DNA from 3 places in the Bradyrhizobium sp. MI1.11 genome. Region 3 is predicted to be linked to each of the others. Evidence: predicted binding sites of a transcription regulator. Region 3 holds the regulator's gene; each other region holds the start of a gene.

Region 1 (7,631 bases), on a different contig from region 3:
TCCTTGTTGTCGCGGTCCTTGTTGCCGCCATTCTTGCCCTCGAAGCGACGGTTCTTGTCGTCGCGCCCCTCGGGACGCGGCGCGGCTTCGGCGCCGCCTTCGCGCGGCTTGCGGAAGTCCCTGCCGCCATCGCGGCCGGAATCCCGGCGATGACCGCCGCCATGGCGATGACGCTCACCGCGTTTCTCGCCGTCGGCGGCAGGCTGGGCTTCGCCTTCGGCAGGCGCAGCGCCGGCTTCAGCGGCCGCCTGCGGACGCGGCTGGTGATGACGCTGGTTGCGATGGCGCTCGTGGCGCGGCTTGCGATCATCGTGACGGCCGGCGGGACGCCAGACCTCGATGAGCTCGGGCTCGGCGGGCGTTGCCGCGGCTTCCACAGGCGCAGCCGCATCGGCCGACGCAGCGGCTTCGGCTGCAGCAGTCTCTGCAGGCGCGGTCTCGGCAGGTGCGGTTTCGGCGGGAGCGGTTTCGGCGGCTTCAACGGGTGCCGCAGCTTCTTCCGCAGGTGGCGCGATGCCGGGAGCGTCTTCCGGCGTGACGGAAGCTTCGAGCGCCGGCTCGTCTTGCACCGGCTCGTCGTGCTGCTCCATGCCGGGCGCGTCTTCGACGGTCACAGGCTCGGCGGCGGCTTCGATCGCGGTTTCCGCAGGCACTGCGGCGTCCTCGACCGGCGTTTCGGTTGCGGGTGCCTCTTCGCTGGAGGCTTCAGCAACAGGCGTCTCGGCAACAGGCGCGGCCGGCTTCGCCGGCAGCGGCGGGCGCTTGTCCATGCGATAGCCGAGCGCACGCAGCACGGAGGCAAAATCTTCGCCGGCCGAACCGGTGAGCGAGGTCATCGCCTGCGTCACCACGAAGCTGCGGCCGTCGAACGCACCGGCGGGCTTTTCGCCGGACGCGTTCTCGCGCCAGGCCAGCGCCGGACGGATCAGATCGGCCAGGCGCTCCAGGATGTCGACGCGGACGGCGCGCTCGCCGGCCTGCTTGTAGCCGAGCACGCGATAGGCGTCGCGCGGCAGCTGCTTGTCGACCGGGAACGAGGTGCGGCCGGAGCTCGCCAGATGCTGCGCGCCCGACAGCGCGGAGGGATCGACATTGTCCTGCTTCAGCGCCCAGAGCAGCGCGGCCAGAGCACGCCCGGCCGGCTTGAGCAGGCCGGGGAAATAGAGGTGATAGGCGCCGAAGCGGACGCCATATTTGCGCAAGGTCGCGCGCGAGGGCTGGTCGAGGTCCTTCAGCTCGTTGGCGATCTTCGGGCGCTCCAGCACGCCGAGCGCCTCGACGAGCTGATAGGCGATGCCGCGGGCGATGCCGGTGACGTCCTCGGCCTTGCTGAGCTCGAACAGCGGCCCGAGCAGCTTTTCGATATGCGTCTTGAGCCAGAGCTCGAGCCGGGCCTGCACCTTGTCGCGGGGGGCGCCCGTGAGGCGTTCGTCGGAGATGATGCGGATGCGCGGATGCAGCGCGTCCTCTGCGGCAGACAGCCGCGCCACGGCATCGCCGGTCCAGCGGATGATGCCTTCCGAAGTCAGCACGAACTGCTCGTCCGGTGCGTTGCCCAGTTTTTCGGCGCGCGCGTTGATCTCGCCGGCGAGCACGGCCTGCGCTGCAGCCTGCAACGCTTTCGCATCGGAGCCGGCTTCCGCCGCATCCGGTGCAAAGGTGAAGCCATCGAGGCGGCCGATGACATGGCCTTCGACGATGACTTCGCCGGTCTTGCCGATTTCAGTATTCAAGCTCGTGTTCTCCCGCAGGCGGCGCATCAATACACTGGTCCGGCGATCAACGAAACGCTCAGTCAAGCGTTCATGGAGCGCATCCGATAATTTATTTTCGACCTCGCGGGCGATCCCCTGCCAGCGTTCGGGGTCTTTCAGCCAGTCGGGACGGTTGGCGACGAAGGTCCAGGTGCGAATCTGCGCGATCCGGGCCGACAGCGTGTCGATATCGCCGTCGACGCGGTCGGCCTGGTCGATCTGGGTCCTGAACCAGGCGTCGGGGATACATCCCTTCCGCATCAGAAAGCCGTACAGCGTGGTGACCAGCTCGGCATGGGCGGCCGGCGACAGCTTTCGATAATCGGGGATTTGGCAGGCCTCCCACAGCCGTTCCACCGCATCCTTGCCGTGCGCGACATCGCGCACCTCAGCGTCGCGGGCGGCGTGGTCGAGTACGCGCATGTCCTCGGCGATGGGCGCGCGCGTCAGCGCCTCGTGGCCGGGGGCCAGGTTCAGCGAGACCTGGAGCGCGCCGAGGGAAGCGAAATCCAGCTTCGAATTGCGCCATTGCAAAACCTTCACGGGATCGAAGGTGTGGTTCTGCAGCGCATTGACGAGCTCGGGCTCGAACGGTGCGCAGCGGCCGGTGGTGCCGAAGGTGCCGTTGCGGGTGGCGCGGCCGGCGCGGCCGGCGATCTGGCCGAATTCGGACGGCGTCAGGCGGCGGAACTGGTAGCCGTCGAACTTGCGGTCGGAGGCGAAGGCGACGTGGTCGACGTCGAGATTGAGCCCCATGCCGACCGCGTCGGTGGCGACGAGGTAATCGACCTCGCCGTTCTGGAACATCGCAACCTGCGCGTTTCGGGTGCGCGGCGACAGCGAGCCCAGCACCACGGCGGCGCCGCCATGCTGCCGGCGGATCAGCTCGGCGATGGCGTAGACCTCGTCAGCCGAGAAGGCGACGATGGCGGTGCGCCGCGGCTGCCGCGTGATCTTGCGGTCGCCGGCGAATTCCAGCTGCGACAGACGCGGCCGCGTGATCATGGAGACGCCCGGCAGCAGCCGCTCGATAATCGGCCGCATGGTCGCAGCGCCCAGCAGCAGCGTCTCGTCGCGGCCACGCCGGTTGAGGATGCGATCGGTGAAGACGTGGCCGCGCTCCAGATCGGAGGCGATCTGCACCTCGTCGACGGCGAGGAACGAGACGTCGAGATCGCGCGGCATCGCCTCCACGGTCGAGACCCAGTAGCGCGGCGATTTCGGCTTGATCTTTTCCTCGCCGGTCACAAGCGCGACGGCGTCGGGGCCGACCCTTGCTGCGATCTTGTTGTAGACCTCGCGCGCCAGCAGACGCAGCGGCAGCCCGATCATGCCGGAGGGATGCGCGAGCATCCGCTCGATGGCGAGATGGGTCTTGCCGGTGTTGGTGGGACCAAGCACCGCAGTGACGCCGGCGCCGGGAAGCCGCTCGGAAGCGAAGGGGGAGGAGGAAAAAGGCATCTGGGGGATTAGGTAATGGCGATTGGGGCGAATGTCAGTGCTGTTTTGGGGCGGTGGCGCGAAGGGCCGGCCTCACACACTGCTGTCATCGCCCGGCTCGACCGGGCGATCCAGTATTCCAGAGGCGGCGCAGATCAAACCGAGAGGGCGCGGCGTACTGGATGCCCCGGTCAAGCCGGGGCATGACGGCGGAGAATGCGGCGCCCTTCCCCGAACCTCGCGCAACTGTCTCACTTTGCGACGCTTTTCCCGTTGGCTTTAAGCTTCGGAACGAGTTGAGAACGAATCGCGGCCGAATCGCTGACTCCCCCTTGAGTCCTGTTCCGTTCTCGCAAGATGTCGCGGGAGGCTTATTGGGTTCGCACTAGATGGAGTTTTGGCCCGCCGCACAAGCGACGTTTCGGTGGCGGATTCGTTAAAGCTGGGGACGGCGCGGAGTCGAATCAGAATCGGGGAGGAGTCAAATGGATTCCCGGCCCTGGAGCCCTCCCAAACAAAAAGTGCGAAAACAACCCCATGCACAGTAGGCATGCCATTGAAATCGCTTGCGTTTATTTTCGCCAAAAAGGGCGGTCCGTAGCCCGCATGAAGCGCAGCGTAATGCGGGAGCCAAGCAAAGAACCCCGGATTACGCTTGCGCTCCATCCGGGCTACGGCAGCGGCAACTGCAGCGCCCTACTGCGTCTTCGCGACCTTGGGCGGCTGGGCCGTGGTGATGAAGCTGGTGGCTTCCAGCATGGCCGGCCCGAGCGGGGTCGGCACTTTCAGCCAGAACGGGACCAGGATGCGCGTTCCCGCGATCGGCGCGAACGCGACCTCGATGTTGCGCTGGGCGGCGAGATATTTGATCACGGGACGGTCTGGGATGTAGCCGGCGATGGGGACGAAATACAGCGAGCAGACCACGACCTGGCCGTGATAGCCCTTCTCCGCCTTCACGTTCTCCATGCGCTTGAAATCGAGCTTGAGCTCGTAGCGCATGCGGCCGTCGAACACGGCGGCGCTGCCGTGACAGGCGTCCGGCGACAGCACGTCGCCGCTGCCTGATACGCGCACCAGCGAGGCCGTCATCGGGTCCCAGACGCCGCGGCGATGCGCGTCGGTGACGACGATGCGGTCGGGATCGACCGGCGGCTCCGGCAGGATGGCAAAATCCTTCACATTGCCCTTGTCGAGCGTGATGCGGATCTCTTCGGTCTTCTTCGACGTGGTGGTGGAGGCCTGATAGCCGGTCGCGACCAGCGCGCCGTTAACGACGCGGCCCTGCGAGGCGCCGGTGCCCGACCCGCCCGCGAACGATTTCAAAAGCCCCGAGGTACCGCCGGAGGCCGCGGCCGCGAACACATCGTCCTGGATGTCGATGTTCCAGGCGCCTCGGCCTACGGGAATGCCCGACAGCGTCGCCTCGTATTGCGCCTCGAGCTTGCCTTGCGCCGCCGCGGGCTCCGCCGCCCACGCCAAGACCAGCCCGAAAAGGGCCGCCATGACCCAGCTTCCGGCAGAGCGCGGATGACTTACGCGTGGATTCCTTGCGCGCCGCTCCGCTGAGCGCAGCTCATTTGGGCGCAGGCTTGGCGCAAGATGAGACGTTGTGAGCACGAAACAATCCAATCGGGGCGCGAACGGTTGTTACTTAAGCCAAATAGCGCGCCAAGCAATGTGTCCGGGCCACTCCGCGTCCGGAACTCCACTGGACTCTTCGGGCGCGAATACGCCCTTTATGTGATGGTAAGGCGCGATAATCATTGCCGTTTTGGTGATCGGGGCGGGTCAGAACCGCGCACCTCACCCCGCCACCTCCACCGCTGTCATGCCCCGCCTTTTGCGCACTGGGGCGGGGCATCCAGTACGCCGCGGCCCCTCTGGTCAGCCGCGCCGTCTCGGCGTACTGGATCGCCCGGTCGAGCCGGGCGATGACACCTACCTTGGAGCACGAAACCCGCCCCAAAACCTTGACGTCCCGCCGCTTCCCCCCTATACGTCCGCCCGCTCCCTGCAAGGACAGAGAATTTGCCCGTGGCGCCCCGAATGGCGGCCGCACATCGTTGGGAAAGATTGAGGATTTTGCCATGTCTCGCCGCTGCGAATTGACGGCCAAGGGCCCCCAGGTCGGCCACACGGTCAGCCACTCCAACATCAAGACCAAGCGCCGCTTCCTGCCGAACCTGGTCAACGTGACCTTCATCAGCGAAGCGCTGGGCCGCAACGTGCGCCTGCGCGTCTCCACCAACGCGATCAAGAGCGTCGACCACAATGGCGGCCTCGATCCCTTCCTGCTCAAGGCCAAGGCCGCCGTGCTGTCGCCGCGCGCCCTCGAGCTGAAGCGCGCCATCCAGAAGAAGGTCGGCCCGGCCCCCGCGCCGGCGAAGAAGGCGAGCTAAGAGTTTTCGGATTGGGCGGAGGCTTGCGTCGGGTGGCGTAGGCTTTAGCCGGATCAAGTTTTGCGTGACGGCCGGATCGGAAGATCGGGCCGTTTTTGTTTTGGCGGCATACGTAGGCTCCACCGACGGGAGCAACTAAGCCTTATTGCTCATTTTAGTTGCATCGATCCACCGTTACCATCTCGAAAATTTCCTGAGTGGGATGGGATGACGATCAAGGAACCGCTGCTAGGGCAGATGAATCAGGGATCAATTTTTTCGTGCGCAAAAGCAGAACGCTATCCAAATTGCCCAGTCCACGGCTTGGTGCTCACCGCGCGGTGCGATCTTGAGCAAGACAAATATAACGTACTCAACTATGCCCCGGCTGTCCCACTCCGCGACTGGCTAAAAGTCGACGGCTATGAGTTAGTCTTGTCGAGAGTTTCCGCTGATTTGATATCCAAAACCGCGTCTGCGCTGAAGACAATCGACCTGCCCCTTAGCATATTAACTTCTCAGACCCCGGCTTCGATTCTTGAAACATATATTCGAGCAGACGGTGCGGAAAAAAACTAAAGCGGACCGAGACAAAATTCGTCGAGCTAGATCAGCGCGTTCAGCAACTCGCCCGTTGGAAGCAAGGGTAAGCTCAGTCGGTCAATTCGACACGGATGACGTCGTATTGACGACCATTGGCCAGCTAGACACGCCGATCTGGCGACGACGGCGCACGCGCGACGGATATGATGCAGTTCTTATCGACGAAACACATCTGTTCAATATCAACGAGCTGCAGCTCTTTCACTATTTCACCCGGATCGAAGGGCCATATCCGATCGCATATTCGGTCGATAGATCGCAGGCTGTTGGAGATAAGGGATGGAGTACCGAGGATATCGCAAGCAACCTTGTAAATTCTCAAGGGGCGGCTGAACAAGCCGAGTTCGTCAGAACGGTCTTTAGGTCCTCGCCTGACATTGTAAATTTGGCATTCGCGGTCCTGGCCTCTGGAGCAACGCTTTTCACTAACTTTGACAACCCGATGGAAGCTGCGGCCTCAGGGTTTACTGAAGGCGAGGAACGGCTCTGCGCTGAGCCAATCTACTACTATGCCGCAAATGAGCAGACCTTAATCGAGGGCGCTTTTGAGCGCGCTGAAGCGTTACAGAAGGACCTTGGATGCCGTCGCAGCGACATTCTGATCGTCAGCCTGAGCGGCAACCTTGTCACTGAATTGACCGAATATGCTCGGAGTAAAAACAAGCCCGCAATTGTTCTTACTCGGCGAGGAGATGCTACCGCAGTTGGCGCGGCGCGCGATGCATCACAATGGGTTGTTGGTCACGCCGATTTTGTGGGCGGCCTGGAGTTTCATGGAGTCATCATCGTCGGCGTCGATGGTGGGCGAGTTCCGCCATCCGCCAGCGATGAAGATTTCAGCAGCAAAAACTTTCTATCTTACGTGTCTCACAATCGATTGTATGTTGCGATAAGCCGCGCGCGTTATCGAGTTGAGCTCCTCGGAGAAAAGGCAAGGGGACCGAGTCGGCTCATAGCGGGCGCTATAGAATCCGGGCTACTAACGCAGCGCGATCTCTAGATATTGTGATGATCTGCGGTGGGCCTCATGACGCTAGTTCTTTGATCCAGCCACCCAATGCTGATTCGAAACCTGGTCATTGGCTGTTCGGCGGAGGCGGGTGAACTGGGCTTCGCACTAGTTCGGCGAAGTAGGCGTCCTCGCGCCCCCTACCCCCGAAAATCAATGCTCCGCAGCACGATCCCCGGCGGCGTGCCTTCGAACTCCGTCGCCTGATATTTGCGTCCGGTGCAGGCTTCGATGCGTTCGCGCAGGCGCGTGAACTGCTCTTCGCGCTCGCTGGGCCGGGCGCGCGGGCCGCGCTCGAGGTCGTCCATGGCGGAGGTCGAGATCGCGCAGGCGATCTCCTTCGCGCCGTCCTGCATCGAGAACTGGACGATGCCGCGGTCCTGGTCGTGGGCGATGAAGCGGCTGGTGGTGAGCGTCATGGGGTACTCCTTTTGCGTCCGCGCG
Region 2 (7,631 bases), on a different contig from region 3:
GGAAAGCCATGCCCGTCGTGAACCGCGTCGTCGACTTTCGACCCGACATCCAGACCTGGCGGCGGGACATTCACCAGCATCCGGAGCTGCTGTACGACGTTCACCGGACCGCAGCCTTCGTGGCAGACTGCCTGCGCGACTTCCGCTGCGACGAGGTCGTGACCGGCATCGGCCAGACCGGCGTCGTCGGCGTGATCAAGGGCAAGCGGCCGGCGAGCGCTGATATCAGGGTGATCGGTCTGCGCGCCGACATGGACGCGCTGCCGATCGAGGAGCAGACCAGCCTGCCTTACGCCTCGAAGATTCCGGGCAAGATGCACGCCTGCGGCCACGACGGCCACACCGCGATGCTGCTGGGTGCAGCCCGTTACCTGGCCGAGACCCGCAACTTCGCCGGCGATGCGATCGTGATCTTTCAGCCCGCCGAGGAGGGCGGTGCCGGCGGCGCGGCCATGGTCAAGGATGGACTCATGGAGCGTTTCGCCATCGATCAGGTCTACGGCATGCACAACGCCCCCGGCATTCCGATCGGGGCGTTCGCGATCCGGCAGGGCCCGATCATGGCGGCGACCGATGCGGTCGACATTAGGATCGAGGGCCTCGGCGGCCACGCGGCGCGTCCGCACAAATGCGTCGATCCCGTTCTGGTCGGCGCGCAGGTGATCACGGCCCTGCAGTCGATCGTCGCGCGCAGCGTCGATCCGTTGGACGCGGCCGTCATCTCGATCTGCGAATTTCACGCCGGCAACACCCGCAACGTCATTCCGCAAACGGCGGAGTTGAAAGGCACGATCCGCGTGCTGACCGCGGAGGCGCGCAAGCTCGTGGAGAAGCGCGTGCGCGAAATCGTGGCCGGCGTGGCCCAGATCAGTGGCGCCAAGATCGACCTGCGCTACAACAACAGTTATCCCGTGACCAACAACCACGCGGCACCGACCGAGGTGGCGCGTCGGATCGCCAAACAGGTCGTCGGAGACGCCAAAGTGTACGAGATGCCGCCGCAAATGGCCGGCGAGGACTTCGCCTACATGCTGGAAGCGCGGCCCGGCGCCCTTATCTTCTGCGGCAATGGCGACAGCGCCGGCCTGCATCACCCCGCCTATGATTTCAACGACGAGGCGATCGTTTACGGTACGTCGTACTGGGTCAAGCTGGTCGAGGAAGCGCTCGCGGCATCGTAAGACTCTTACTTCACCTCGCCCGGCTTGCTGGGAGAGGTCGGAATTCAAGCGCAGCTTGAATTCCGGGTGAGGGGACTCTCCGCGAGTCCGTCTCTCACCGTGATCGCGGAAGCGGCCCCTCACCCGAACCCTCTCCCCGTAAGAACGGGGAGAGGGAGTGGAGAGATCTTTCAGAAGATCCGCGAGAAGATCACGTACAGTGTGCCCGACAGCAGGATGGCGACCGGCAGGGTCAGCACCCAGGCCATCACCATGTTCCTGATGGTGGCGACCTGGAGACCCGAACCGTTCGCGGCCATGGTGCCGGCGACGCCGGACGACAGCACGTGGGTGGTCGAGACCGGCAGGCCGAATACGTCGGCGGCGCCGATCGTGGCCGCGGCGACGAGCTCGGCGGAGGCACCCTGCGCGTAGGTCAGATGGGTCTTGCCGATCTTCTCACCGACGGTCACGACGATGCGCTTCCAGCCGATCATGGTGCCGAGGCCGAGCGCGATTGCGACCGCAACCTTCACCCAGGTCGGGATGAACTTGGTCGCGCTGTCGAGCCCGCCCTTGTAGGCGTTCAAGGTCGCGACCTCTTCCTTGCTAAGGTCGTTTTCCTTGTCCTTCATCAGGAAGCGGATCGCTTCCGAGGTCAGGTACATGTCGTTGCGGGTGTTGCCGACGACTTCCGCCGGCACCTTGTTCAGCGAACCGTATTTCGCGACCTGCTCGCCGACATCCTTCACCAGCACTGCCAGCGAAGGATAGGTGCCTTCGCTGATGTGATGGGAGGTGACGTACTGCGTCACCGCAGGACGGGGATCGCCGATGATCGCATGGCCGGCGCCCTTGGCCGCAATCACCTTGGAGGCGGCTTCCGAAATCTTCGCGAACTGGGCGACCTGCGACTCCGGCAATGCGCGATTGAGCGCATAGGCCGTGGGCACAGTGCCGATCAGGATCAGCATGATCAGGCCCATGCCTTTCTGGCCGTCGTTCGAACCATGGGCGAAGCTGACGCCGGTGCAGGTCAGGATCAGCAGGCCGCGAATCCAGATCGGCGGGGCTTTGTTACCCTCAGGAGCGGCATAGAGCGCCGGGTTCTTGATCATCAGCTTGAGCAGCAGCAGCAGGCCGGCGGCGCAGACGAAGCCGACCAGCGGGGACAGCAGGAGCGCATAGCCGATCTCCGTGGCCTTGCCCCAGTCCACGCCCGAGGTGCCGTCGCGGCCGCGCATCAGCGCGTTCGCAACGCCGACGCCGATGATCGAGCCGATCAGCGTGTGCGAGGAGGAGGCCGGCAGGCCGAAATACCAGGTGCCGAGGTTCCAAAGGATCGCGGCGATCAGCAGCGCGAACACCATCGCGAAACCGGCGCTGGAGCCGACCTGCAGGATCAGCTCGACCGGCAGCAGCGAAACGATGCCGAAGGCGACGGCGCCGGACGAGAGCAGCACGCCGAGGAAGTTGAAGAAGCCCGACCACATCACCGCGACTTCGGCCGGCAGCGAGTGGGTGTAGATGACGGTCGCTACCGCGTTGGCGGTGTCGTGGAAACCGTTGACGAATTCGAAGCCGAGCGCGATCAGGAGCGCAACGATAAGGAGGATATAAGGCAGGTAGCTCGTGACCCTGGTGCCGGTCGCATCGACATCGGAATAGATGCTGTAGGCCACGTAGAGCAGGCCCGCGGCGAGGATGCCGAAGAACAGGATCAGTGTCAGCGGATTGAAGCCCTTGTCGAGATTTGGCCGCGAGGCCGGCTGGATCGGCGCGGGATCGGCTACCGCGCGGTCGAATGCAACATCGGTCATGTCTGGACGCCCCTTAACTTTCTGTAAGGGCTATTGTCCCCGATGGATTTGAAGGCTGGATGACAGGCGGCGCCTGAAAGCCGTTTTCCCGCCAGTATTCAGGCGGCGCGCGCGGCTTTCTTCTGTAAGCCGGCGGCGATCTTCAAATCTTCGACAAAGCGGTGATATTCCAGCAGTTTGGCCTCCGGATCGGGCAACCGCAGCAGATAGGACGGGTGCACCGTCACCAGCGCCTTGCGGCCGTCGGGCAGGTCTATGAGCCGGCCGCGGTTCTTTCCGATCGGGGTGATTTTGCCGAACACGCTCTGCGCGGCGGTCGCGCCCATCGCGACGATGAGATCGGGCTGGATAACGGAGACCTCCCGCTCATACCACTGTCGGCAGGCCTTTATCTCCGGCGTATTCGGCTTTTGATGCAGACGGATCTTGCCGCGCGGCACGAATTTGAAGTGCTTCACCGCGTTGGTGACATAGACCTTCTTGCGGTCGACGCCGGCCTCCTGCAGCGCCCGGTCGAGCATCTGGCCGGCCGGACCGACAAAGGGATGGCCGGCGAGGTCTTCCTTGTCGCCGGGCTGTTCGCCGACCAGCATGATATTGGCGGACTTCGGGCCTTCGCCGAACACGGTCTGGGTGGCGTCCTTGTAGAGATGGCAGGCGCGGCAGTGAGCGGCCTCCTCGCGGAGCGCTTCGAGATCGTCGGTGGCGGTCTTGCGTTTCATCGGAGCCTCCGGCCGCTTTTGAGGCTTGTGCGGATCGGTTGCGGCATTGGCGATCATGGCGCCGGTCATGCGTTCGGCGTCCTCGATCAGGGGCTTAATGATCGAAGCCTCGGGCAGGTTCCTCCAATATTTCTTCGGCATCTCCGTTTGCATCGCCTTCACCTTCAGGCGGGCCGGATTGAAGATGCTGGCGTAGTAGCGCCGCCAGGTTTCCTCCAGCCGGTCTTCGCTCGGCGCCTCGCTCTTGCTGACGCCTGATGTGAAGGAGAGAGCGTGGCCATCCCAATGCGCGCACAAATCCGGCGTCAGGATCGACCAGGGCATGTCGGCAAAGCGCTTGGCGAAGAACGGCGCGGCGAGCTCGACGATGTGATGCTCCGGCTCGAACCACGCAACGTAGTGCGCTTCGCGTTCCCTGCCGATCTCGCGGAAGCGCACGAAGGCATGCATCTTGTGCTCGTCGCGGTAGACCGCCTTTGCCATGGCCGTGACTTGCGCGACATCGGGATCGGTCGCGACCTCGATGAGGTCGTGATTGTCCTTCAGCCGAAACAGCAGGCGATAGAGGATCGCGAAACGCTCGGGATCGCGATGCAGAATCGCGGCCTTGGCGAGCTCGACGAATTTTGCAGGCACGTTGAAGGTGCCGTCGCCACCCGCGGGCAGCGGAGACGGCGAGGGCGGCGCGAACAGCTCCGCTTCGCCGCCCCGCACGGCCCAGGTGATGTCGCCCGGCTTCATTTGATGAAGCACGAGGCTACGCGCGGCTTTGCGCCAGCCATCGAAATCGGTTTCGTTTTCGAGGATGATGTACTGCATCAGAAGCCAAATCCCAGTTGTGTTGCCGGCTTGAACCGTTCGATCAGCCGTGCCTCGTCGAGGCGGTGCGGCGCGGGCCGGTGATCGCTGAGGACGATGAACGGCAGCGCCTTGTTGCGGGGCACGTGCAGCCGCGCGAGGTCGGCGACGCGGATCGTGGTCGTGCGGCGCGCCGCGATGATGCGCTCGACCGCCTTGGTGCCGAAGCCCGGCACGCGCAACAATTCCTCGCGGCTGGCGCGGTTGACATCGAGCGGGAAGCGGTCGCGGTGACGCAGCGCCCAGGCGAGCTTTGGATCGATGTCGAGCGGCAGCATCGCGCTGTCGTCGACGATCTCGCCGACGTCGAAGCCGTAGAACCGCATCAGCCAATCGGCCTGGTAGAGACGGTGCTCGCGCAGCAAGGGCGGCGCGCGCAGAGGCAGCGCGCGGCTGGCATCGGGGATGGGGCTGAACGCGGAATAATAGACGCGCCTCAGCCTGTATGAACCGTAGAGATTGGCACTGGTGTGGAGGATGGTGTGGTCGGAAGCCGCGTCGGCGCCGACGATCATCTGCGTGCTTTGGCCGGCCGGCGCGAAGCGTTGCGGCTTGGCTTTCGTCTTCGCGCTGCGGCTTTCCTCGGCCTCGTCCAGCTTCAGCCGCAGCCGGCCCATGGTACGGCGGATCGCGCGCACGTCCTTCTCGGGCGCGAATTGCTGCAGGCTCGTCTCCTGCGGCATCTCGATGTTGATGGAGAGACGGTCGGCATATTTGCCGGCCTCGGAGATCAATGCATCGTCGGCCTCGGGAATAGTCTTGAGATGGATGTAGCCACGGAAGTGATGCTCCTCGCGCAGTTTTCGCGCGACGCTCACCACCTGCTCCATGGTGTAGTCGGGGTTACGGATGATCCCGGAGGAGAGAAACAGTCCTTCGATGTAATTGCGCCGGTAGAAGTCGAGCGTCAGCTTGATCACTTCGTCGATGGTGAAGCGGGCACGTGGCACGTTGGAGGAGGCGCGGTTGACGCAATAGAGGCAGTCGTAATTGCAGGCGTTGGTCAGCAGCACCTTGAGCAGCGAGATACAGCGGCCGTCCGGCGCGTAGGAATGGCAGATACCCATGCCGGGCGCGGTCGAGCCCATGCCCTTGCCGTCGCTGGAATCCCGCCTCTCGGTGCCGCTGGAGGCGCAGGACGCGTCGTACTTGGCGGCGTCCGCCAGGATTTCCAGCTTGCGTTGCACGTCCATATTGGAATCCCTTTGATTCAGCTCACGAATCCCAAGGCCCGCCAATTCGATTGACTCCCGGGGCGTCGTTAGCTTTATATTAGAACATATCATGAACAAATGAGCTAGCCGCTGGTTCTCTTTTTGAGAGCCACCGGCAATCACCCTTGAGGAGCGGCGTATATGAGCGGCGCACGAACAAGCGCGCTTGCAGCCTTGCGCGGCCAGATCGAGCGCATCGAGACGGCGGAGGTCGTGCATCATCGCGACCGTGTCGCGCTCGGCCACCGCGAGGCCGACAGCGCGCTAAAGGGCGGGCTCGCGCGCGCGGCAATCCACGAGGTGTTTTGCGAGGGACGTCAGGGCGCGACCGCGACCGGCTTTGTCACGGGACTTGCGGGGCGCGTGACGGCACGCAAGCCGCTGCTGTGGGTGCGGCAGGATTTTTCGGAAATTGAAACCGGCGCGCTGTCGATGAGCGGGCTCGCCGAGATCGGTCTCGATCCGCGTCGCATGGTGATGGTGCGCGCCGCCGACGTGGAGAGTGCGCTGCGCACGTCGGCTGATGCACTCGCCTGCGACGCGCTGGGCGCCGTCGTGCTCGAGCTCTGGGGCGAGACGAGGCAGTTCGATCTCGTAGCGAGCCGCAAGCTGACATTGGCTGCGCAGTCTTCCGGTGTCACCGGCTTGCTGCTGCGGATGGCCGCGCAACCTTTGCCCTCGACCGCCGAGACCAGGTGGATGCTGCGCGCGGCGCATTCGCCGCCGGGCGCGATGTGGAGTGCCTGGGGTGCGCCGCGCTTCGATGCCGAGCTCCTGCGCAATCGTCATGGCCCGTGTGGCCGGTGGATCATGGAATGGAAATGTGATGAGTGCCAGTTCTCTGAATCGTCGGCGTATCCTCAGCCTGTGGCTGCCGCGCCTGCCCATCGACCGGATCCAGCGGTTCTTCGACGGCGTCGGGCTGGGTAGAACCAATGATCCGAGCATTGTCGTCATCAAGGACAGCAACGCGCTGGTGATCCATGCGCTGGACGAGGCGGCCGAGCGCCTCGGTCTGCATATCGGCCAGCCGCTGGCCAATGCCCGGGCGATGTGTCCTGATTTAAAGGTGTTCGACGCCGATGCCGTGGCCGATGCCAAGACGATCGGCGACATCGCCGACTGGTGCGACCGCTTCACGCCGCTGGTGGCGCTCGATCCGCCGCACGGGCTGTTCCTCGACATCACCGGCTGCGCGCATCTGTTCGGCGGCGAGGCTGCGCTGTTGCAAACCCTTGTCCGTGCCCTCGATCGCCAGGGCTTTGCCGTCAGCGCGGCGGTCGCCGGCACCTCGGTCTGCGCGCGCACGCTGACGCGGCAGGCATCCGGTAGCATCGTTGCCGATGACGGGGAGGCGGCGGCAATCAGCCGGTTTCCGGTGTCCGCGCTTGGTGCGGGTGAGGCCATCACCACCGGCCTGCGCCGCGCCGGCTTGAAGACCATCGGCGATGTGGCCTCGCGAACGCCGAGCGAAATCACGGCGCGGTTTGGTGCACGATTCTCCACACTGCTCGCGCATGCGCTGGGGCAGGGCGATGCGCCGATCAATCCACGAAAGCCGCTGCCCGATTACATCGTGGAGAAACGCTTTGCTGAGCCGATCGCGACCGACACCATGATCGCGATGACGCTGTCGCGCCTGGCGGACACGTTGATCGCGTCGATGGAGAAGCAGGGCAAGGGCGCGCGCCGGCTTGAGGCCACCTTCTTCCGTACCGACGGCGCAGTGCGTGCGATCATGGTCGAGACCGGACGTCCCGTGACGCGGAGCGCGGTCGTCGACCGGCTGTTCCGCGAGCGTCTCGATGCACTCGCCGATCCGCTCGATCCCGGCTTCGGCTTCGACATGGTGCGGCT
Region 3 (7,631 bases):
AGCTTCGGCCTTCGTTGCGTATCATCGAGTGCAGGGAATGGCGGAGCCGGGCCGGCCGGTACGGTCGCAGGGGATCGCGGGGACGTGGCCCGCGGGCCGCGCCGCGTCCGCGGGCGGCCTCGCGCCTGCAGGCCTCGACCTCTGGACATCGCTGGCCGAGACCTTGCGCGCGTGGCTGCGCGCCGAGGCTGGCGCCGGGCGGCTGTTGCCGTGGGTGCCCGTGGCGTTTGGCTGCGGCATCGCGCTTTATTTCTCGGCAGATCACGAACCTGTGCTGTGGGTCGTAGCCACGACCGCCATCGCGCTCCTGCTTGGCGCGGCTCTGTTGCGGCGGAGCCGGCTGTTCGCCCCGGCCATCATGATCGCGGCGGTCGCGGCCGGCTTTGCCGTCGCGACCTGGAAGACGGCGCGCATCGCTCACCCGGTGCTGGCAAAGTCGCTCTATTCGGTATCGTTGTCGGGCTTCGTCGAAGCCCGCGACATCCGCGAGCGTACCGACAGGTTCGTGCTGCGCGTCACCGCGATGGAGGCGCAGCGCAGCGACGTCAGGCTCGAGCGCGTGCGCCTGTCGGTCCGCAAGGGCACGGCGCCGGAGGTCGGCAGTTTCGTTCAGCTGAAGGCGCGGCTGATGCCGCCGCTCGCGCCGGTGCGGCCCGGCAGCTACGACTTTTCGCGTGACATGTTCTTCCAGGGCATCGGCGCCTCCGGCTTCGCGATGGGCGCAATCACGGTGGCGGCGCCGCCTGAGACCGCCGGCTTGCGGCTGCGTTACGCGGCCTTCATGCAAGGCCTGCGCGATGCGATCGATGCCCGCATCCGGGCGACGCTCGACGGCGACAACCGGGCGATCGCGACCGCGCTGCTCACCGGGCGGCGCGATGCGATCACCACGCCCGTCAACGACGCGATGTTCATCTCCGGCCTCGGCCACGTGCTCTCGATCTCCGGTTATCACATGGCGGTCGTTGCCGGTGTCGTGTTCTTCGCGGTGCGCGCGCTGCTCGCTCTGATCCCCAGACTGGCGGCCGGCTTCGCCATCAAGAAATGGTCGGCCGCCGCCGCGCTGGTCGCCGCTGCGTTCTACCTGCTGCTGTCAGGCGCGGAGGTCGCGACGCAAAGGTCGTTCTTCATGACCGCGGTAGTGCTGATCGCGGTGATGGTCGATCGCCGCGCCATCACCTTCCGCACGCTTGCTGTCGCCGCGCTGATCGTGCTCGCGGTCGCGCCGGAAGCGCTGGTGCATCCGAGCTTCCAGATGTCGTTTGCAGCAACGCTCGGGCTGGTGGCGCTGGTGCAGATCGGCATGCCGAATTTGTTTGCCTCGCCGGACCATTCGGCGACTGCACGCATTGCGATGTGGGGCGGCCGCGAGATCGCGATGCTGTTCATGGCTTCGCTGATTGCGGGACTTGCGACCACACCCTACGCCGCTTTCCACTTCCACCGTGTCACGCCGTTCGGCGTGCTCGCCAATCTCGGCGCGATGCCGGTGGTCTCGGCGCTGGTGATGCCGGCGGGGCTGTTGGGGCTGCTTGCTGCACCGTTCGGGCTGGACAGCGTGTTCTGGTGGCTGATGGGGATCGGCATCGACTGGATGGTCGCGGTCTCGCGCTGGGTCGCAGCATTGCCGGGTGCCGTCGGCCGCATCGCGGCGTTCGGGATCGGGCCGCTGATCGCGGCGAGCCTGGGAATCATCGTGCTGGGCTTGTTGCGGACGCCGCTGCGCTGGTCCGGCGCCCTGGTGCTGCTGGCAGCGATCCTGTGGGGACTGTCGGCGCGGCAGCCCGACATCCTGATCGCCGGGGATGGCGCGAGCGTCGCGGTGCGGGGCAAGGACGGATATCTGCACCTGATCAGGACCAGCAAGGACAGCTTTCTGCTCAAGGAATGGCTCGCTGCCGACGCCGATCCGCGCGATGCCGGCAGAGCCTCGCTGGCTGATGGCGTGTCCTGTGACGAATCCGGCTGCGTGACGCCACTGATCGACGGGAGGCTGGTCGCGCTGGCACTGCGGGTCGACGCTCTCGCCGACGATTGCAGTCGGGCCGCGCTGGTGGTGACGACGCGTCCCGCGCCGCCCGATTGCGCGGCGATGGTGGTCGATCGGCAGCGGCTCGCCAGCCAGAGCGCACTGGCGCTGACGCAGCGTGGTGACGGATTTGTGGTTCAGGTGGTGAGGGCGAGAGGCACGAGCCGCCCCTGGTTGCCGGTCGGCGCCGGCGAGGGTGATTTCGACGGCAGCCTTGCGCCGAAGGCGACCGCGCCCCGCATCAAGGACGCAACGCCGGCGGAGACCGACTTGCAGGCCGACGATTGATCTGATGGTGCGGAGCAACGCAGCGGGTCGGTGCGTCCGCTCGGATTCGCTGGCGCAAACCACACCATCTCGCCGGCCACGGCCGGCGATGGCAATTCAATCCTGACCTCCGACCTCGTAGCCGGAGGGCGGCTGTTTCAGCCGATCGGCAGGTGCGTGACGGTCGGCTGCCTGTCGGCGATGATCTGCGCCTTGTGCTCGCGCTCGATGACCGACTGGGTCACAGGCAGTTGCAGCACGGTCGCGCGCTGGCCTTCGACGAGCTGCGTCACCAGCACAAATTTGCCGTCGGGGAATTCGATCGCGTCATGATGGCGGTCGGGAACGTGCGGATCGATCTTGCCGAACTTGCCCACGCGGGAATTGATGGTCCGCGTCCAGATCCAGCGATTGTCGTAGCGGACGTCGTCTGCGAAGGCGAGCTCCGTTCCCGGCAGCAGGCAGACGGCAACAGACGGATCGGCTGCGGAGGCGAAGCCGCGCGTCGAGGTGCCGCGGAAATTTGTCGTGACGATCGTCTCGCCGACTTCGGCGGGGCGCGACGCGACGGCATGCAGGCTGTAGTCACACATCGGGTGCTCCTCATGCTGGGATAGCAACCCACGTCTCTTATCGAGGCGCAGGCCTCTATCAGAGTTGAAGCACGAAAGCTCTGCTCGGTTGTGGGCAAATCTGCGGCTGGTTTCCGCAAGCCGCGATCACATTATCTTTCCCGAATTCAATAGGAACAAAGAGAGTTGCGATGCATTCGGGAGGCGCATGCGCGAATATTGCCGGCTGGTGCAACGACCTCGATCGCTGCTCGCTGTTTCCTCGCACACTCGAGCCGCGAAGCGGTGCTGTTTCGGTGCTGCTTCTTGGGCGTCGCGAGTAGCCAGCGCCGGAGGAGGGGCCGGATAGTCTGTGCAGAACCAGAAAGACTATCCAGCCGGAGCGGACGATGATCCGCTCCAATCTCTGACCGGCGATGCCGATCGGAAGCGCGCGAGGCGCCAACTTCTCCAGGTATCAAGTACGTCCGGTATCAGTACTTCCGGTAAAGCCCGATCAGCTTGCCCTGAATCTTCACCCGATTGGGCGGCAGGATGCGGACCTCATAGGCAGCGTTGGCGGGCTCGAGCGCGATCGAGGCGCCGCGACGGCGGAAGCGCTTCAGCGTCGCTTCCTCGTCGTCGATCAGCGCCACCACGATGTCGCCGGTATCGGCGCTCTCGTTGCGCTGAATCAGCGCCATGTCGCCGTCAAGGATGCCGGCATCAACCATGGAATCACCGCGCACTTCCAGCGCGTAATGTTCGCCCGAGCCGAGCATGTCGGGCGGTACGCTGATGGTGTGGCTGCGTGTCTGCAACGCCTCGATCGGCGTGCCGGCCGCGATGCGGCCCATCACCGGTACCGCCACGGGGCGTTCGCCCTCGTCCGCGGGCAGGCTGGAGCCCGCACGCACCTTGCCGAGATTGCCCTCGATGACGCTGGGGGTGAAGCCGCGGCGGCTGCCGGCGGCTGCCTGGAGCTCCGGCAGCTTGATGACTTCAATCGCACGGGCGCGGTTGGGCAGGCGTCGGATGAAGCCACGCTCCTCGAGCGCCGTGATCAGGCGATGGATGCCCGACTTCGAGCGCAGATCGAGCGCATCCTTCATCTCGTCGAAGGAGGGCGGCACGCCGCTTTCCTTCAGACGTTCACTGATGAACCGCAGAAGCTCGTATTGTTTGCGCGTTAACATCTCGACCAAAGTCCCCCGGTTGATGTCGTCCGATTCCGAGACGCAGAATTCGGCAATAAGCCGCTACATGCTCGAAACAAATCATGAACGGACACTATATGTTCGATACATGTTCCGCAACTGCTTAATTTACCGTGAACAGAGCAAACTTCGCGGAACGCGCGTTGCGGGGTGCTCAGACGGGGAGCCGCAACACTTCGCAAGCCGTGCCGGCTTCGGCCTTCGGCGCGAATGGTGCGCGCACGAGAAGTACCTGTGCTGCAGCGAGATTCGCAAGCAGCGAAGAGTCCTGATGATTGACGGGAAGAACGACGCGTGTGCCGTCGTCACGCTCCTCCAGATGCGCGCGCAGATAGTCCTCGCGCTGGTCGTTGGCGCCGACGCCGCGGCCGAGCACGGCGCGTTCGCGGCGATGGTGAATCACTGAACGGCCCGACAGGGCGCGAATCAGCGGCACCATGAACAGGAAAGCGCACACGTAGGACGACACGGGATTGCCCGGCAGGCCGATCACACCCATTGCGCCGAGTCGCCCGTGCATCATCGGCTTGCCTGGCCGCATCGCGATCTTCCAGAACGCCATCGCGATGCCTTCGTCCCGCAGTGCCTGCTGGACCAGATCGTGGTCGCCGACCGATGCGCCGCCGGTCGTGATCAGGATGTCGGCGCCGCTCTCGCGGGCGCGGCGGATGCCGGCGGTGGTCGCCTCCAGCGTGTCGGCGGCAATACCGAGGTCGATCGTCTCGGCGCCTTCGCTGCGGGCGAGCGCGTGCAGGGCGTAGCCGTTGGAATAGACGATCTGGCCGTGGCCTGGCGTGGTGCCTGGCATCACCAGCTCGTCGCCGGTGGCGAGAATCGCGACCTTTGGACGCCTGAAAACGACAAGGTGCGGATGATTCATCCCGGCAGCGAGCGCGAGGTCGCGCTCGGTGACACGGCTTCCCTTGCGCAGGAGCACGTCACCCTCGCGGAAATCGACGCCGGCGGGGCGGATGTGCCGACCGGCGATCGCGGCTTCCTTGATCATGATCCGCTTGCCGGCGGCGACCGTGTCCTCCTGGATCACGACGGCGTCCGCGCCACCGGGAACGACGCCGCCGGTGAAGATCCGTACGGCCTCGCCGGCGCCGATCGTCCCGGCGAACGGTCGGCCCGCCGCGACTTCGCCGACCACGGTGAGCTCCGAATCGATCGTCGCGGCATCGGCCGCGCGCACCGCGTAGCCGTCCATCGCCGACATCGCCTGCGGCGGCTGCGTGCGCCGCGCCGCGAGGTCACGCGCGAGCACGCGATGATGGGCCTCGTCGAGGGAAATCATTTCTTCCGGCAGCGGCTCTGCACCCGCCAGCACCGCGGCAAGCGCGTCGGAAACCGGCATCAAGGCCACGGCGAAAACTCCTGCTCGGCACGTTCGGGCGAATGTTCCGCACGTCTTCTAGCCGAGCGCGGGCGCAGAGGCAAAAACCGCTGAGCGGGCACAGTCATCCCGCCGCTTCACATTGTTCCGGAAGGCAGGATCAAGCGCGTCGCGGCATGATGCGAAGAACCTGACAAATCGGCAGGAGAGCGGCCATGGAAGCGACGAAAATCACGGCAAGGAAAATCACGGCAAGGCGAGAACGACGAGCGCCCCGGGCTGCATCGATCAGCTCCCTGCCTGCCCGGGAGTTACGTCGGGCGCCTTGGCTCCCTGGTCTTTGTCGGGCAGCGGATCGGCCTGGGATTTCAGGTCGGCGGCCTTGCTCACAAGCTTGGCGGAAAGGTCCGAATCTGAAGTTGTCCTGGCGAATTCAAGAAGAAGAGAGGCCTGCTTGGTGAGGTAGGTTTTGCCCAGCACGATGATGCATCCGTCCGTAGAAGTCCCAACGGACTCTAAGAGTCCGGAAGGCGGTATTCCGTTCCCGGAACTCTGTACAAAAATGCACAAAGTGATCGGGTTCCTCAATTTCTCAAAATTGGTCCCGGCGGGCGGTGCCGCCGTGGGTTTCGCGACACCGACTCCTCGTCAAATGCCCAATGCCTTCAATGCGTTCCCGACGTCACGCGGCGAGGTCACATGCACCGCCGTCAAGCCGCGCGCCCGCGCTCCCTCGATGTTTTCGGCAAGATCATCGAAGAACACGATGCGCCCGGCGGGCACGCCGATCGCCGCAACGACGTGGTCGAAGGCCTCCGCATCCGGTTTGCGCAAGCCGATGCTGGACGACAAATACAGCTCGCGGAAATGGCCGAGGAGGTCGGCATATTCCCTCGAGAAATGGTCCACGTGCGGCCGGTTGGTGTTGGAGAAAGCGTAGAGCGGCATCTGCTTCGCTGCCCGCGGCAGCAGCTCGGCGATGTCAGGCATTTCGCCGGCGAAGATCGCGTTCCAGCCTTCCAGGAACTGCGCGTCCGAAATGCCGATTCCGAGCGAGGCTCGCAATGAGGCGAAATAATCCTCATCGCTGATCTTCCCCATCTCGTGCAACCGATAGGCTTCGCTGTCCCGCACATAGCGCGCGACAATGGCTTCGGGCTTGCAGCCGGCATGTCCCGCCCAGCAGGCGATTGCCCTGGAGAAATCGATATCGAGCACCACGCGGCCGAGATCGAACAGGAGCGCATCCGCGCTGCCGGGAGAGAGCGATGTCACCTGCATCCTTTCACTCAGTATCGATATGGCTCGTGGTCGAACAGCGGAAACGCGCTGAACACACTCGGCGCGTTGGTTGCGGTCGCCTGGTGCAGGCAGGATTTGTCGAGCTCGGCGAACGACGTCGCACCCAAGAGGCCGAGGCAGCGCAGCACTTCGTCCTCGAGCAGCTCCAGCATGCGCGCCACGCCGGATTCGCCGGCCGCCGCCAGCGCCCAGCATTGTAGCCGGCCGATGCCGACCAGGTCGGCACCCGCCGCGATCGCCTTGACGATGTCGGTGCCGCGACAGACGCCGCCATCGACCATGATCTTGGCGCGGCCGTTCACGGCATCGACGATCTCGGGCAGCACATGCATGGCGCCGCGACCGTGATCGAGCTGACGGCCGCCATGGTTGGAGACGTAAATCCATTCGACGCCGTGATCGATCGCGATCAGCGCATCCTCTGGCGTCGCGATGCCCTTGAGGATCAGCGGGATCTTGAACTTGTCCTTGATCATCTTCACCGTCCGCCACTCCAGACCCTTCTGGTAATCGCCGCCGGTGGCGCGCAGGCGGCTCTCGCGAACGTAGCGCTTGGCGATGTCACGTTCGCGACGGCTGTAGTGAGCGGTGTCGACGGTCAGGCAGAAGGCGGCGTAGGCGTTCTTCTCGGCCCGGCTGACGACGTCGGCAACGAAGGCGTCGTCGCCGCGCACATAGAGCTGGTAGAGGCGCAGCGCGTCGGGCGCAGCTTCGGCGGTCTTCTCGAGGCCGGGCTCGGACACGGAACTGAGCATGTGCGCCGCACCGAAAGTGCCGCAGGCGCGTGCCACGCTCGCCGCACCATCCGGATCGAAGATCTCAAGCGCGCCGACGGGGGCGAGTACCACCGGCAGGCGCATCTTGCGGCCGAACTGCTCGACCGAGCCGGTGACCTTGCGGACATCGCGCAGCACGCGCGGGCGAAAGGC

The links. Region 3 encodes LexA, which represses DNA repair genes until DNA is damaged. Its sites were predicted from a motif close to TGTTCNNNNTGTGTTCNG; they were not measured.
Region 1: the regulator LexA is predicted to act here: its motif matches at 3,482-3,499, upstream of AC0L30_RS21150 (helicase-related protein).
Region 2: the regulator LexA is predicted to act here: its motif matches at 5,834-5,851, upstream of AC0L30_RS08780 (ImuA family protein).

What each region holds. Positions count from the first base shown of each region.
Region 1 is NZ_JBVVPM010000021.1:3,588-11,218, reverse strand. It holds gene AC0L30_RS21150 (helicase-related protein) at 1-3,215, opposite strand, end outside; gene AC0L30_RS21145 (DUF3108 domain-containing protein) at 3,891-4,700, opposite strand; gene rpmB (50S ribosomal protein L28) at 5,285-5,596, shown strand; gene AC0L30_RS21135 (hypothetical protein) at 5,804-6,154, shown strand; gene AC0L30_RS21130 (DEAD/DEAH box helicase) at 6,261-7,178, shown strand; gene AC0L30_RS21125 (DUF1488 family protein) at 7,328-7,606, opposite strand.
Region 2 is NZ_JBVVPM010000006.1:176,025-183,655, reverse strand. It holds gene AC0L30_RS08800 (M20 aminoacylase family protein) at 9-1,181, shown strand; gene AC0L30_RS08795 (inorganic phosphate transporter) at 1,352-2,980, opposite strand; gene AC0L30_RS08790 (UdgX family uracil-DNA binding protein) at 3,079-4,521, opposite strand; gene AC0L30_RS08785 (putative DNA modification/repair radical SAM protein) at 4,521-5,753, opposite strand; gene AC0L30_RS08780 (ImuA family protein) at 5,916-6,704, shown strand; gene AC0L30_RS08775 (Y-family DNA polymerase) at 6,601-7,631, shown strand, end outside.
Region 3 is NZ_JBVVPM010000002.1:294,183-301,813, forward strand. It holds gene AC0L30_RS03300 (ComEC/Rec2 family competence protein) at 38-2,317, shown strand; gene AC0L30_RS03305 (hypothetical protein) at 2,455-2,889, opposite strand; gene lexA (transcriptional repressor LexA) at 3,342-4,043, opposite strand; gene AC0L30_RS03315 (molybdopterin molybdotransferase MoeA) at 4,219-5,430, opposite strand; gene AC0L30_RS03320 (hypothetical protein) at 5,689-5,880, opposite strand; gene AC0L30_RS03325 (HAD family hydrolase) at 6,049-6,681, opposite strand; gene AC0L30_RS03330 (alpha-hydroxy acid oxidase) at 6,690-7,631, opposite strand, start outside.